DNA from 3 places in the Bacillus sp. LQ01 genome. Region 1 is predicted to be linked to each of the others. Evidence: predicted binding sites of a transcription regulator. Region 1 holds the regulator's gene; each other region holds the start of a gene.
The links. Region 1 encodes NrdR, which represses ribonucleotide reductase genes. Its sites were predicted from a motif close to AACACNATATATNGTGTT; they were not measured.
Positions count from the first base shown of each region.

Region 2: a site for NrdR is predicted at 1,483-1,500, ahead of AC22L0_RS18770 (anaerobic ribonucleoside triphosphate reductase). Genes of this name have one in related genera too.
Region 3: a site for NrdR is predicted at 1,461-1,478, ahead of nrdI (class Ib ribonucleoside-diphosphate reductase assembly flavoprotein NrdI). Genes of this name have one in related genera too.

Region 1 covers NZ_JBYEZL010000002.1:283,387-286,605, reverse strand. Annotated here, with positions in the region: gene AC22L0_RS13820 (replication initiation and membrane attachment family protein) at 18-1,427, opposite strand; gene nrdR (transcriptional regulator NrdR) at 1,580-2,041, opposite strand; gene speD (adenosylmethionine decarboxylase) at 2,325-2,708, opposite strand; gene AC22L0_RS13805 (glyceraldehyde-3-phosphate dehydrogenase) at 3,099-3,219, opposite strand, start outside.
Region 2 covers NZ_JBYEZL010000002.1:1,213,972-1,217,190, forward strand. Annotated here, with positions in the region: gene AC22L0_RS18755 (acyl-CoA thioesterase) at 1-295, shown strand, start outside; gene AC22L0_RS18760 (HesB/YadR/YfhF family protein) at 322-612, opposite strand; gene plsY (glycerol-3-phosphate 1-O-acyltransferase PlsY) at 721-1,317, opposite strand; gene AC22L0_RS18770 (anaerobic ribonucleoside triphosphate reductase) at 1,543-3,219, shown strand, end outside.
Region 3 covers NZ_JBYEZL010000001.1:592,941-596,159, reverse strand. Annotated here, with positions in the region: gene nrdE (class 1b ribonucleoside-diphosphate reductase subunit alpha) at 1-1,066, opposite strand, end outside; gene nrdI (class Ib ribonucleoside-diphosphate reductase assembly flavoprotein NrdI) at 1,053-1,412, opposite strand; gene AC22L0_RS03200 (hypothetical protein) at 1,890-2,207, opposite strand; gene AC22L0_RS03195 (hypothetical protein) at 2,307-2,501, opposite strand; gene AC22L0_RS03190 (GNAT family N-acetyltransferase) at 2,836-3,219, shown strand, end outside.

The sequences.
Region 1 (3,219 bases):
GCGTTCATTCTCTTCTATTAATCACGCTTATATTTTTTTAACACTTCTTCTAGTCGTTTTCTTTCATCTTCTAGCGTACTTGCATCTTTTTCTACACTTGTATCTTTCTTCTCTGTTTCTTTCTCTTGTTCTTTCGGCTCTTCTTCCTTAAGCCAATCTGGCACCATTTCTTTCCGCACCGTTTTCTTCGCCGTACGGCCTTTTTTCTTCGTCTCAGCCCACTCTTGATATTGACGGTTCTCTTCTTTCGCTAACGCCATCGCGTCCGCTACTGTACCGACCTTTTTACGTGCCCAATGCCCAGCAATCTTCTCGACATACGTTTTCGCAAGTTTCATATCTGAGCGTAGCATAACGTAATAAATAAGTACATTCACAACTCCTGGTGTCAATTTTTGATTAATCATGACATCTTCAACGATCTGCAAGTCCGCTTTCGTTGCCTCTGCACCACCAGAAATCTCTTTCAATAGTTGTTTTGGCGAGATTTCCTCTAGCTGCTTTATTAACATCTCCTCTTGCGATGAAGGCTCTTTCTCTTTCATCGTACGTGCAGCATGAGGCTGTACTCTTTCACTTAATACCGGTAATGCTTGACCATTTTCAAATTGATACCAATCGCGCGCTCCTTTTCTAAGCCTTTCCGTATCAATTGTTTGCATCTCTGTCACTGCACCAAGAACGATATTTTGCATCGATAACACATCTACACCATACACGTAAGCAAGTGTTATAACGCAGTCTCTCACTTGATCTGTAATCGCCTTTTTAGGAACAAGAGCGGACAATCCATCTACAAATAAAGAGAAATCAAAGAAATCATTCCAAACTTTCGGAGCGTCTCCCTTCTCGTTACTTGGCATAGTTGTCGTTTTTGGAATACGAAGGTCTTCTTGCGCATGCTCAAGCTGTCCTGGATTAAACGAACCAAACACATCATTGAAAGAACGCGTAACATTTTCATAAGAAGCAAAATCAAATTCTTCTTCTAAGAAATATTGCTTTACTTGATTATATTTTGTCCGGCTCAATCGATTGTATAAAAAGATACTTAAAACAATATCATCAAAAAACTGCTTCGGAGATAAAGGTGGTTGCAACTCATATATGAACATTCGAATATCTTTTTCTTTCTTAATATATACCTTCAATAGCCCAATTGCCTCTAACTTTACTCGTTCCTCATATATTTCAGGAAGTTGCATTTGCATAGTCACCATAAGGGAATGATGCGTATTCTCTTTTCCAAATACACGATCTTGCTCTAGCTCTCCCCATAGTGTCATGTATAAGCTAAAAGCTCTACTACCTATTAACGGCTGATACAACATCGTTAACACTTTTCGGTCGTAATTGTGCAGTAGCCCTTTCGCACTTACTTTATAACGATCAATCGGCAATAGCTCCATCCATGACTGTTTTTCCATTCTTGCTTTTCCTTTCTCTCATCCAATCTATCCTCTACTTCATTCGTTCTATCTTCATTATATAAATTCTTAGTGAAAAAGAGCTATTAGCTTGCGCTTCTAGCTCTCTTATCCTATTACTTACGGTATGTAAAGAGAATAAAATACAACTTCTACTCTCTTTCTTTTTGCAGTATATCTTTTAATTCTTCAATAAATACATTTAAATCTTTAAATTGACGATATACAGAAGCAAAACGTACGTAAGCAACATCATCAATATCGCGAAGTTCTTCCATGACAATTTCACCAATCATATCACTTTTCACTTCTGATATACCTAAATTACGCAGTTCACGTTCCACGCTTTGTGTTACTTCTTCTAATTGTCTTAAAGATACTGGTCTTTTTTCACACGCTTTAATTAAACCACGTAAAATCTTTTCTTTATTAAACTCTTCTCGTGTGCCTTCTTTTTTTACAACGATAAGAGGTGACTCTTCTACCCTTTCAAAGGTCGTAAAGCGACTTAAGCAGCTTTCACACTCTCTCCTTCTTCGAATAGAGCGCCCCTCGTCTACCGGACGCGAATCTAACACTCTTGTACCATTATGAGAACAGGATGGACAACGCAATACATTCACTCCTTTACACTATACTCTTTATTTTTCTCTACTCACTTCACCTAAAATATATATACAATATTATATAACTCATTCTAACTCTCTTACCACTTTAAGTTTCAGCGCATCACTTTATCATCTCATCCTTAAAAATAAGATGGTATATAGAGCACTACCTCATTTGCAAGAATCCAATTTATTCAACTAACGAGTACGTTATATTTTTCCTTTTTTATAAACTAAAAAAGAGGTGCATTATACACCTCTTTACATTTTAAATCAATTATGTTCTTTTTTAAAGAGCTTTTGTTTCTCTCTGCTTAATTTCGAAGCTACCAGTTCCTCGAGGAAGCTCGATGCTCTCACGCGTTTTCGCGTTTAAACCTTCTGCAATATATTCTGCAGCAACATTTGGATCAATACGATCCCCACAAGTATAAACATCAATACTTGCGTAACCGTGCTCCGGAAAGCTATGAATTGTTAAATGTGATTCCGAGATAATTACTACTCCACTTACACCTTGTGGTGCAAATTTATGGAAAGCAACCTCACGCACTTCAGCACCAGCTTTTAGTGCTGCATCCACAAATAATTGTTCAATATACGGCATGTCATTCAGTTTGTCGAAATCGCAATCCCAAAGTTCAGCAATCACGTGACGACCCATCGTATCCATAGTATCCATTCTACAGTTCCCCCTTGTAAATTTATTCTAACTGTTCGAATTGAAAACTAATTTGCAATTTGGCTTGCTCCACTACCACGGGGGAAAGTTAGTCCAGAGAGGTCCTAACCCTTTAAGTAGTGACTACGTACCTCAGCTCTTAAGTTTACGAGTGTTAGTATACTTTGTTTATTTTCATTTTGCAACAACAGTTTTTTCGATTTTCTGTCATATTTTCCTCTTTACTTTTCCCTAAAAAAAATAAACGATTCACAAATGCAGTAATCACAACGCTTCGTGGTATGTCCACTTTTTTAAATATACTTATATAATTTTTTTCCTTTTCAGAAAAAATTAAAAAAAGAGGGCAAATGTTGCCTTGCCCTCTCCTCCCTTATTCACTTAAATGTGTTGCACATTTTCTTGTTTCGCTAACTCTTCAACAACTAACGTTACAAGATCTACAACACGACGAGAGTAGCCCCACTCGTTATCATACCAAGCAAGTACTTTCACTTTACGA
Region 2 (3,219 bases), 930 kb from region 1:
TTTTTCATATGTTGAAATGGAGAAAGAAGGAATTATTTCTCCTGTGTTAGATTTACAAATTTCATACCGTAAAGCGATGCGTTACGGAGAAAAAGCAATCGTAAAAACATGGGTAGATACTGTGAGCCCACTTCGCGTTGTATATGGATATGAAATATATAATGGTGATGGTGAACTTTGTATTACTGCAAGTACGACGAATATTTGTGCGAAAAAAGAAGGGTTCCGCCCTGTATCATTTAAAAAGTTATATCCTGAGTGGTATGCGAAATATGAGGAAATTAAGAAAAAATAAAAAAGCGTGGCAGAAGCCACGTTTTTTTATTTTTCATAATTAAATTGTGGGAAGTCGTCACCTTCGTTAAGTGTAACAGATAAATTATGTCCATCGAAGAACCATTCATCATCGCCTTCAATAAAGAAGTTAATACCTTCTTCTTGAATTTGAACAGCAGGATGTGCAGGATCATCTTTACGAATCCCTAAAGAAAGTCCTTTTTGCACAGTACTGCAACCACCGTATTGTACGAAAAAGCGTAGTGTTTCATTTGATTGTAAGTTTAATTCATTTTTATACCATTGTGCTGCTTCTTTTGTTACGGAAAGATTCATGTATAGTTCCTCCAAATTATGTTGCTTTTTCTTTAGTATAAAAAATAACGCAAAAAGACGCTATTAATATGCTTCACGTTTTCTTTTTGCGTTATGTGGGTTACGATCTTATTTTTGCTTTTTTGAAAAGTTTGCTTTTGGTTCAGTTTTATTTATAATTCGTCCGATATTTGCACGGTGTTTATAAATAACCATACCTGCTAATAAACACATCGCAATAATGAAGATTTTATCCCCGCTAACAATGGATGCAATAACAGCAACAACTGCTGTTACCATAGAAGAAAGTGATACGTATCTTGTTGTAAATAAAAGGGTGAAAAATACAACAGCCAATATTGCAAAAACAACTGGTGAATAGCATAATAGCACCCCAGCAGAAGTTGCAACTGCTTTACCACCGCGGAATTTTGCGAAGATTGGATAGACATGTCCAAGAACAGCCGCTAACCCGAACCATAGTGGATGAATATCTAATCCGAAAATCATTGGTAGACTTGTTGCTAATGTCCCTTTTAAAATGTCAGCAATTGTAACGGTAAAACCTGCTTTTTTCCCTAATGTGCGGAATGTGTTTGTTCCGCCTAGATTACCGCTCCCGTGCTCACGAATATCGATTCCGTAGCCGATTTTTCCAACAACTAGTGCAAATGGAATCGAGCCAAGTAAGTAGGCAACGATAAATAAAAGATATGTAGTAACCATAAGTTCAGTCTCCTTTATTCAAATGTGTTGATAAAGGGTAAAAAGAGTTTTTCCCGTATATTGTACCATACATTTGTAAAGAGCACATTTCTTTTTTGTAAATGAAAAATTCATTATTTCGTGAAAAAAATTTCACAGTAATGTTACATTTCTCACAGAAACAGTAAGACTATATGTAGTAACATTTTAATCAAAAGATAACAACATATTGGTGGAGGGTTATAAATGTTACAAAATAATACACGTGGAGAAGAAGAATTAATGAAAGTGTTTGAGACAATAGTCCACGGCAATGAACAAGATTTGATGCAAGAAAATGCAAATGTAGACGGCCGCTCTCCAATGGGCGTAATGGGAACGTTCGCATCTGAGAGTGCAAAATATTATGCTGTTGAGAATTTATTGTCAGATCAAGTGAAAAAAGCGATAAATGAAAATATATTATATCCACATGATTTAGATTTTTATGCAACAGGAACGACGACTTGTTCACAAATTCCGTTAGCGCAAATGCTTGCTAACGGTTTTCATACTGGACATGGACATATGAGACAACCGCAAGACATTAAAAGTGCATTGGCTCTTTCGTCTATTATTTTTCAAGCGAATCAAAATATGCAGCATGGTGGTCAATCGTTTGCACTCTTTGATATTGATTTAGCACCTTATGTACGAAAAACAATTGAGAGACATAAAAAACGATTACAATCATATCCGCTTACGAAAGAACAAATAGAAGAATTCGCATGGAAAGAAACGGAAAATGATACGTATCAAGCGTGTGAGGCTTTCGTTCATAATTCGAATAGTATGCATAGTAGGGGCGGAGGGCAAGTACCGTTTATTTCTATTAATTACGGAACAGATACATCAAAAGAAGGAAGAATGTTAATTAAACAACTTTTAAAAGCGACACAAGCTGGACTTGGTAAAGGAGAGACACCGATTTTTCCGATTCAAATTTTCAAGATGAAAAAAGGTGTGAATTTTGAAGAAAGTGATCCGAACTACGATTTATTTGAATTAGCATTAGAGACAACGGCTGAACGATTATTCCCTAACTTTTCATTTTTAGATGCTCCGTTTAATGCAGTACATTATGATGGAAGACCAGAAAGTGAAGTATGTTACATGGGATGTCGTACCCGTGTTATGTCTAATATACATGGAGAAGAAACAGCGATTGGTAGAGGGAATTTATCATTTACGTCTATTAATTTAGTGAAATTAGCGTTAATTAGTGGTTCAAAAGAAGCGTTTTTTGAAGCGCTAAACTATTATTTAGATTTAGGAATTAAGCAGCTATTAGAAAGATATGCGTATCAATGTACGAAGCGAGCAAGAGATTTTCAGTTTTTATATTCACAAGGTGTATGGCGTGGTGGAGAAACGTTGCAGCCTGAAGACTCCGTAGCCTCGATTTTAAAACAAGGGACGTTAAGTATTGGTTTTATCGGTCTTGCGGAATGTTTAGTAGCTTTAACAGGAAAGCATCATGGGGAAGATGGAGAATCATGGAAACTTGGGTATGAAATTATTTCCTTTATGAGAGATAGAATGGATAAAGCGACAGAAGAACATCAACTGAATTTCTCAGTAATTGCAACTCCAGCAGAAGGATTATCAGGGAAGTTTGTGAAAAAAGATAGAGAAGAATTTGGTGAAATTAACGGTATAACGAACCATAATTACTATACGAATTCATTCCATATTCCAGTTTATTATAACATTCAAGCGATAAATAAAATCCGTTTAGAAGGCCCGTTCCACGCTCTCTGTAATGGAGGACACATTACTTATATTGAACTAGATGGAGCAGCAATGCATAACAAAAAGGCATTAAAACAAATTGTACAAGCCATGGCAGAACATGGCGTTGGATACGGTTCAATTAATCATCCT
Region 3 (3,219 bases), on a different contig from region 1:
ATTTAAACATTAAGTATGGGTAACCAGACTCAAGCTGAATCATAGCGATTTTAATAAGCATATCACGTGCACTAATATCTAGTGGCTTCTTCTTCACTTTCGGATTGCTCATTAATTCATCGTACATTTCATCAATGTCAATATCATCTAAATGCTTGCCATATTCTTTATAAACCGTATAAGGCGCGAAAACATGGAAAGGTTCGTTTTTCTCAGCAAGCTCAAAGAACTTACTTGGAACGATAATTCCGATTGATAGAGACTGAATACGGCTCTTCTCATCGGCATTTATTTTTTTTGTATCAAGGAATTCAATAATATCCCAATGGAAAATGTTTAAATATACTGCACCGGCACCTTTTCGTTGGCCAAGCTGATTCGCATATGAAAACGAATCTTCAAGCAATTTCATAACAGGTACTACGCCACTTGCAGCGTTGTCGATACCTTTAATTTGCTCACCACGTGCGCGTAGCTTAGATAAGTTTAAAGCTACTCCCCCGCCGATTTTTGATAATTGCATCGCAGTATTAATGTTAAAGCCAATTGAATTTAAGCTATCATCCATCTCTAACAAGAAACAAGACACCATTTCTCCTCTTCTGCTTCTTCCCGCATTTAAAAAGGTTGGTGTCGCTGGTTGGTAGTTTTGTTTTACAATCATGCTTGCGAATTGTCTTGCTTTCGAAACATCACCGCGTCCTAAGTATAATGAAACAATTGCTACACGATCTTCATAGCTTTCTAAGTATTGTTTTTGATCATTCGTTTTTAACGCATAATCTTTGTAGAACTTAGATGCTGCCATATAAGATTGGAACTCGAAGTTTTCACCATAAGCGATGTTATATACTTCCTCTACTTCCTCCAAGCTATACTCGTCCAGAACGTTGTAATAGTAATCATGTTCTTTCATATACTCCATTCGCTCTGCCACGCTATTAAAAGGAACGGTATTCTCTCTAGCTTCTTCCATAAAGACTTCTAATGCCTCTTTATCTTTATGAAGCTGATAAAAACCGTCCTGCATTTGCGTGATTTCATTATTCAGTTCAATGTGTCGCAATCTCCCGCACCCTTTCCTTAAAATATTCTACATCGTTATTTGTTCCAGATAACTCAAATTTTGATACAATAGGCACTTCATATTTAGTAGAAATCTTGTCAGCACTTGCACCGAACATGTCTCCCCAGTTACGATTGCCGCTTGCAGATACGCCTTTTAATTTTTCATTATTGCGCTCTAAAAAGTCTAAAACACGTTCTGGTACATTTCCAAAACCTGTTGTATACGTAATAAGAATAAAGTCTTCATCTATTACTAGATCTTCATCAATTTGAACGGCCGGCATATTTAATTTGTGAATGAAACGCTTCACGTTTCCTGTCATAGAATCATATGCAACTAACATTTCCGACCCTCCCTCTCAAATCTATATTCTCTATATGTTGTTCTTGATTTCTCTATATATTGTATTACGTTTCAAAATAAGACACAAGATATATGTATAAATTCTTTCTTTTTTTAACTTTTACTTTTCGACATGATAGCCGTTTTTTTTCAATACAATGACTATGAAACAACATTCTAAAACTCATGTCAATAAAGTGCTTTTCAAAAAAGTTGTCAACGAATTTAACCTTATTTTTAAAAAAGTTAACAATATATTTTGTCATAAAACGGTAGATGCTGAAGAAATATATTTCTCCAGCATCACGCAAAAAAGAACAGATATGAAACTATAATCTGCTCTAAAAAACGATTACATTTATCAAATTTACCTTATTAAATATATTATACATATACTTTCGTTTTTCGTTACATACTAAAAGATAACTATTATAGAAAAAGATTATTATTATGGAACTTCAATTTATTTATGAAAAGTTTATTCAGAGTACTCAATGCGCAAAATATCTTTTACAAATATATGATGTGGATTTTCATCTTTATCAAGCATTGTACATACAGGAGCCTCTTCATCAAAGTATACAATCAGTCCTTCTACGTACTGATATGTATGTTGAACTTGTACAGTTACTTTAATTTCTATTGCTTCTTCATATGCTCTTTTTATTTTCTGAAGCATTTTTGCTGAACATTTTCGTTTCTCTGGATACATAACCATTCCCATAAATCGATTGCCGGCTCTATCTTTCCACATATAATCCCAATGTGGTAAAATGCCTTGTTTAAAATCGCCCATAATTCCCCTCTCCTTTATCTTTTATTTATCCCGCATGAAACGTCCGTTTGGTGAAGGCTACTAATCAGTGAGAGATGCCCTGCTGATCAAAATTCTCCTTTATGAACGTGGCGTTTCTGAATATGTATAAATCACTTGCCCGCCTCGCTGTGCGTTACCAATGAAATGCTTAAAGTCTTCTCTATTTACAACAACTTCTCTGAACGTATAAAATACATCTTTCGTAACAACATACTCCTTTATTTCACCATTTTTTAGCTGATCTAAAATTGTATTTGCTAATTCTTTATCCATGTATTTCACCTCTCTGCAATATTTTATTTTATCTTATATTCTATAGGTCAACAACTGTAAATTTATCCCGCTATTTGCAGGTAGTCCGATTGGTGTTGACTACTAATCAGTCGTAGAATGAACAAAAAATCTTACTGATTAACGTTTCACTTTATCTCGTTGTTATGCCATGATTTTATTTTCGTTATTTCGCAAACAATATTGTTTTACTATATGTCCACTAAATATCATATACTAACATAGCTACTTCTCTATATCAAACATTTCGGCATTCAATTATGCAAAGTTCCATACCACTATGCTACAATATACAAATAGAACTAGGAGGGATACTATGATTCGGAAAGCAAAAAAGACAGATGCAATGGCAATAGCTCCTTTATTGTATAATGCTCTGCATGAAATTGCTGAAAAAATCACAGGTAGCACAGTTGAAGCAGAAGTATTACTAGGACTTGAGACATGGTTCTCAAAAGAAAATAACCGTCTGAGCTACGAAAACTGTTTTGTCTATGAACAAGACGAGAGTGCAGTTGGAATTATTGTCGCTTATCACGGTAGTGAAGCAACACAGCTTGACGCACCAATTGTACATCACTTAAGAGCATTACATAAAGATGAATCAATTACGTTAGAAAAAGAAGCTGAGCTTGATGAGTATTACATTGATACATTATCAGTTTCAAGTGCACACGGCGGAAAAGGGATAGGTTCTAAA